3 regions of the Viridibacillus sp. FSL E2-0187 genome follow, and region 3 is predicted to be linked to each of the others. Evidence: riboswitches for the same ligand, from Rfam matches in the RefSeq annotation. Region 3 holds a riboswitch; each other region holds the start of a gene.
The links. Region 3 has a riboswitch for lysine ahead of MHH85_RS19705 (transporter substrate-binding domain-containing protein). Riboswitches for the same ligand answer to the same signal wherever they lie in the genome.
Positions count from the first base shown of each region.

Region 1 (2,209 bases), on a different contig from region 3:
TAATAGTAAATGATACCGAAGGCTCTACCCCTTCTAGTATAGTTTGGACGATAATATCAACGTTAATATGATTATCAGCTAAAACTGTGAAAATATTGACTAAAGAACCTTTATAATTCCCCTCGTAACCTACCGTTACACGAACAATATCTGACATAAACGCTACTCCACGTACAACTAAATCTTTTTCCACTTCAACTTCCTCCTTCATAATTGTCCCTTCATCTTCTACATAACTAGAGCGAACTTCTAATGGGATATTGTAGTTTTTTGCAAACTCTACGGCACGTGGATGTAAGACACCTGCTCCTAAATTTGCTAATTCTAACATTTCATCATATGACAGTTCTTGTAGTTTGCGAGCTTTTGGAACATAACGTGGATCTGAAGTGTAAACACCATCAACATCTGTATAAATATCACAGCGCTCGGCACCTAATGCTGCAGCTAAAGCAACTGCTGTCGTATCTGATCCTCCGCGACCTAAAGTTGTAATATTGTTATTACTATCAACCCCTTGGAAACCTGCAACTACCGCAACCTGGCCTTTATCCAATGCTTTTCGCACATTTTCAGATTGGATTTCAACAATGCGAGAATCACTTGGAATTCCTTCAGTTAAGATTCCAGCTTGCCAACCTGTGAAGGACTGTGCTGATAGCCCTAAATTTTGCAATGCCATCGATAATAATGAGATAGTCACCTGCTCACCTGTTGTTAAGAGCGTATCCATTTCTCGTTTCGATGGATTTGGCATAATTTCATGTGCCATCTCTACTAGCTTATCCGTCGTTTTGCCCATTGCTGAAACAACTACGACAATGTCATAGCCCTTTTCTTTCTCTTTCTGAATGCGCTTTGCCACATGCAATACGCGTTCAATCGTTGCAACTGATGTACCACCAAATTTGAAAACTAAACAACTCACCCATAACCTCTCCCTTATTTGTTATGACGACCGTATTCACAATTACATCTTATGAAAAAAGCAGCCTTTCACACGTTTCCGTGTGAAAAGCCGCCTCATAGCATGCACGTTCAAAAGAACATTCATGTGAGATAGCCCTCCAGAACCGAAACGGATCTGACAATTCTACACTTGTTAAATGTAGAACCAGTAATAAATTGGAAATAGTCAATTTACCACTTCGGCGGCCTCCCCTTTCATCAGCAGTCATAGGATCTACTCATCCTCTTGCTAATTACTCTTGAAATCCGCGCCTCTATCATCACTAAATAGTGATTATTTATAATAGTAATGTTACCTTAACATAATTTTCAGATTACTACAATTTATTTTTCAGAAAAATGAGTAAATATGGTTTGAGCTAGTTTTTTTGGTACATTCGCAGCAATTAATTCTTCATATGTTGCCTCACGAATTTTTTTCACGGATCCAAATTGTTTGAGAAGCTGTTGCTTTCGTTTTGGACCAATCCCTTCAATTTCATCAAGAACAGATGTAATGGCATTCTTCTCATGTAATTGGCGATGAAAGGTAATAGCAAAACGGTGAACTTCATCTTGAATTCTTTGTAAAAGATAAAATGCTTCACTCGTTCTCTTCAATGGAATAATTTCTGGCGGCGAGCCGTACAGCAATTGAGAAGTTTGGTGTTTATCATCTTTTGCTAAACCTGCAATAGGAATATCTAAACCAAGCTCATCTTCTAAGATTTCTCTTGCCACTTCCATTTGTCCTTTCCCACCATCAATAACGATTAAATCGGGTAAAGGCAAGCCATCTCTTAATACTCGAGTATATCTTCGGCGAATAACTTCTCGCATTGCACCGTAATCGTCATGCTTTGCAGCAACCTGAATTTTATATTTTCGATAATCCTTTTTGCTCGCCTTACCGTCAATAAAAACTACCATTGCTGAAACGGCATCCGCACCGAAAATATGAGAGTTATCAAATGATTCTATGCGAAGCGGTATCGCAATATTCATCGCATTTCCCAATTCTTCGCAGGCACCTATTGTCCTTTTTTCTTGACGCTCAAGTAACTGGAACTTCTCAGAGATAGCAATTTGAGCATTTTTACTCGCTAAATCAACAAGTTCTTTTTTCTTTCCCCTTTGAGGAATTGTCACTTTTACATCAAGGACTGTAGCTAGAAGGTCTCCTTCAATATTCGTAGGTATAAAGATTTCCTTCGGCTTGATATGTTCTGCCTGTTCATAAAAGCGTCCCACAAATGTTAAG
Region 1 is NZ_JBBOVG010000001.1:642,350-644,558, reverse strand. Features, by position in the region: gene MHH85_RS03065 (aspartate kinase) at 1-928, opposite strand, end outside; lysine riboswitch at 1,053-1,234, opposite strand; gene uvrC (excinuclease ABC subunit UvrC) at 1,294-2,209, opposite strand, start outside.
Region 1: it holds a riboswitch for lysine, as region 3 does, so the genes downstream of both, MHH85_RS03065 (aspartate kinase) here and MHH85_RS19705 (transporter substrate-binding domain-containing protein) in region 3, are expected to answer to the same signal.

Region 2 (2,209 bases), on a different contig from region 3:
CAATTTTCAGATGGGAACCGAATAGATTTGATGCTTATCCCTGTCGAAGAACAAGAAGCATATTGTAAAGAAGATAGTTTAACTACTATTTTGTTAGATAAAGATGGTTCGCTTCCTAAACTCCCTCCACCAACAGACGTCAATTATTGGGTACAATGCCCAACAGAAGAACATTATAAGGATTGTTGCAATGAATTTTGGTGGGTTTCTACATATATTGCGAAAGGTTTATGGAGAAAAGAAATGCTCTATGCACAAGCACATTTTAATAATACGCGTGAAATGCTGATTCAAATGCTTTCATGGCAAGTCGGAGTGCAATCAGACTTTTCTAGAAGCGTTGGTAAAAATGGCAAGGACCTAGAGTATCTGTTACCAAAAGAAGTGTGGGAGCAGTTACTCGCAACATATAACAATGCTAGTTATGATTCAGCATGGCAAGCACTATTTACTATGTGTGAATTGTTCCAAAGTACAGCAACAAATGTTGCTAATATGCTTTCATTTCAAAGTTATGGAGAAAGTGAGAAAGTGCTCAATTACTTAAAACATATTCAAAATCTACCGAATGATGCGAAAGTTATATTTTGAAGTCTTAACAAAAATTGACTTAAATTGTTTTAATATTCAAGAAAATTTACATCTTGAATATAGAACACTCTTGTATTATAATGGGGACATATTAAATTAATATATTGCAATGCCTCATCCATTCGATGAGGTAGAGGTCGCGGTATTAAAAAGTAAAATGGATGAGACGAAAAGCGTCGGGGATTCTATTTGAAAGGGAATATCGCCGAAGTGATTATAAGCTTTTTCTTATAATCATTGGGGCTGTTGCCGAAAGGTGCAGAACTGTCACGTCTTAGCAGGCGTGTTGAGCTATCTTTATCAAGGTTGATGGGCATGTTTCGATACCATCGCATATTCCTTGTGATGGTATTTTTTATGACATCAAGTTAACCTTCTTGCAATGAAAAATGGAAAGAGGAGATTCTTAATGAGTAATAAAAATAATGGCCAAAGCGTAGAAACGCAAGGTCTTAATAGAGGATTGAAAAGTCGTCACGTGACGATGATTTCACTTGGAGGAACAATCGGTACAGGGCTGTTCTTAGCAAGTGGTGGAGCTATCCACGAAGCGGGTCCAGGTGGAGCGTTATTAGCATATTCTTTAATTGGTATTATGGTGTTCTTCTTAATGACAAGTTTAGGGGAAATGGCAGCATTTATGCCTGTATCAGGTTCATTTAGTACTTACGCATCTAAATTCGTTGACCCAGCGCTTGGCTTTGCTCTTGGTTGGAACTACTGGTATAACTGGGCAATTACGATTGCAGCAGAAATTGCAGCGGTATCACTAATTATGAAATTTTGGTTCCCAGACGTATCATCATTTGTCTGGACAGCAGGATTTTTAGTAGTCATCTTCACTTTGAATGTCTTATCGATTAAAAGCTTTGGTGAAAGTGAATATTGGTTTTCACTAATTAAAGTCGTTACAATTATTGTCTTTATCATCGTTAGTTTCTTGATGGTATTTGGTTTAATGGGTGGACAAGACCCAGTTGGATTCAAAAACTTCTTCATTGAAGATGGTCCATTCCATGGTGGTTTCTTCGCAATGTTCGGTATTTTCTTAGCAGCAGGTTTCTCATTCCAAGGAACTGAACTACTTGGGATTACTGCGGGTGAAACAGATGATCCAGGAAAAAATATTCCGAAAGCTGTTCGTCAAGTTTTCTGGCGTATCCTTTTATTCTACATTTTAGCAATTTTAGCGATTGGCTTATTAATTCCATTTACTGATGAACGTTTAGCTAGTAGTGATATTACAGTTAGTCCGTTCACATTAGTATTTGAAAATGCAGGTATCGCGTTTGCAGCTTCAGTGATGAATGCGATCATTTTAACGGCTATTTTATCTTCAGGTAACTCTGGTTTATATGCATCATCACGTATGCTTTGGGAGCTTGCTAAAGATGGTAAAGCACCAAAAATGTTTACTAAACTAAACAAACGTGGAATTCCAATGGCTGCATTAGTAGCAACTTGTTTAGTTGCTTGTGTATCATTCATCGCTTCATTCTTTGGTGATGGTGTTGTCTACATTTGGTTGCTAAATGCTTCAGGTATGTGTGGATTTGTAGCTTGGCTAGGTATCGCAGTAAGTCATTACCGATTCCGTAAAGCGTATATCATACAAGGT
Region 2 is NZ_JBBOVG010000001.1:3,792,098-3,794,306, reverse strand. Features, by position in the region: gene MHH85_RS18400 (aminoglycoside 6-adenylyltransferase) at 1-591, shown strand, start outside; lysine riboswitch at 715-893, shown strand; gene MHH85_RS18395 (amino acid permease) at 1,001-2,209, shown strand, end outside.
Region 2: it holds a riboswitch for lysine, as region 3 does, so the genes downstream of both, MHH85_RS18395 (amino acid permease) here and MHH85_RS19705 (transporter substrate-binding domain-containing protein) in region 3, are expected to answer to the same signal.

Region 3 (2,209 bases):
ATAACGTCATCCATGCCCCGCGAAGGAACATTTCCCAGTTTTCTGTTGCTATACTTATAATCCAATCAATACTCATACTGTTCCTCCTTCAAAAGCAGTAATACCGACTGCTTCATATGCAGCCGGTATCCGTCATACATTATTTTGCAGCTGGTTGGTTTGCAATCGCTTTATCCATAATTTCTGTACGCTCTTCTTCAGAGATACCTTTTAAAATTTCATTAATTTTATCTTTTAATTCGCTATCTTTTTCAATACCTACAGCAATTGCTGTATCTTCTTCAGACGCTTTAAAGCCATCTGTGAATTCAACCATTACAAATTTATCATTTGCAGCTGAAGAACTAATACCTTCTGGACGTTCAGATACATAACCATCAATCACACCTGATTCAAGTGCTACACGCATTGCAGGGAAGTTATCCATTGCAGCTTGTTTTTTAACACCAGTAATTTGATCTATTACATCATAGTGTGTTGTATTTAATTGACCTGTAATTTTGGCACCACTAAAATCTTGGATTGATTTAGCTTTCTCGTATTTACTGCCCTTTTTAACAACCATTACATAATTAGATGTATAGTAGTTATCAGTGAAATCAATTGTCTTTTTACGCTTTTCAGTTGGAGACATACCCGCCATAATTGCATCAATTTTACCTGAAGTTAATGAAGGTACTAGACCGTCCCATTCTGTTTTGACGATTACTAGTTCTTTTCCTAAAGATTCTGCAACTCTTTTTGCAATCTCAACATCATAACCGCCAGCATATTCTGCGTTACCAGAGATTTTCACGCCGCCGTTTGAATCATCCTTTTGTGTCCAGTTAAACGGAGGGTATCCCGCTTCCATACCAATTGTGAATGTTTCTTTTTTTGTTTCCCCTTCAGTAGATGCACCTGATCCCGAACCTGCATCTTTAGTCCCACAACCAGCTAATAGTAAAATAGCAAGTAGTGTCATAGCAGAAAAAATTGCCCATGTTTTTTTCATATTATATTCTCCCCCTCTAAATAATATCCTTAATTTTCTTCAAAATACTAAAAAAGGCTATTGTACGTATAAAAAACGCGCCCTGAGATGAACTCAGGTCGCATTGTACAATAGCCTAAATCCTCTACTTATCCCTTAATGAGATAGCTCAACTCAACGAACTAGGACGTTCATTGAGACAGTCCTGCAGTTATTAACTGCAGACCCAGCAAGTAACATCGAGTGTATTACAAACTTCGGCGACATCTCCTTCTCAATAGTTTCATAGTTTCTCAAGCTCCACTAAAGACTAATAGATATCGCGCCTCTACCTCACCTATTAAAAAGTGAGGTCGTATTCAATTATCATTGTACACAGTCTACAGTAACGAACTTTCACTGTCAACAACCATTTTGTTAAATACTCAGAATACTATTTTCTTTCTTACAACTAGTTTTAGCCTCTAATAAAATCTGATTCAGTGTACGTAACTTCACCTGTTGTAGCATTAATCTTATCAATTACACCATTTTCAGAAGGGGTGTTAACAGAATAATTTAAGCTATAGATTGTCATTTCATCATCTTCATCTATCTCTTCAAAACGTGAAAGTTTCATCTGCAAACTCTGTTTATATATAGCATCCGCTTCTTCCAATGTAATCAATGGTGTAGTACTAACACCTCGAATAGCCTCCATATTTAATGCACTATACAGACAAGAACGAATAATCCCAGTATGTATACCTACTTCAATTAGGACGGAGTATTTGTCTAATTTGTATTCATGGAAAAATGGGATAAAAGTAAACATAATCGTCGGCTCATCTTCATGTTCGTCTTCATGCTCGTCTTCATCATATTCGCCCACATTGAAGAAATCCTCATCTGTATCATCATCAAATTCTTCTGTATCATCATTCGACATAGATTGTTCTTCAAGCATGTATTTATAATGTATTTCACCAGCAATAATCTCTAAAAATTGCATTGCATTTTCTTTCAATTGCTCAAAAGGTAACTCAGTCTTTACTTCTGTATCCCATTCCACATTAGATTCATAGTTAGCACCCGCATCATCAAAATGTAGCACTTCGATTACAGCTTCTGCTTCTTCACCATTGGCATCTAACTCTTCCGCATCATACCAATATAAATTACCCTCTTCTTCACGTAATACATATTGATCGGTTGCACCTAATAATTTTGGCAATGCCTTTGTTACTTGAACAGGTG
Region 3 is NZ_JBBOVG010000002.1:113,052-115,260, forward strand. Features, by position in the region: gene MHH85_RS19700 (amino acid ABC transporter permease) at 1-76, opposite strand, end outside; gene MHH85_RS19705 (transporter substrate-binding domain-containing protein) at 140-994, opposite strand; lysine riboswitch at 1,131-1,312, opposite strand; gene MHH85_RS19710 (hypothetical protein) at 1,431-2,209, opposite strand, start outside.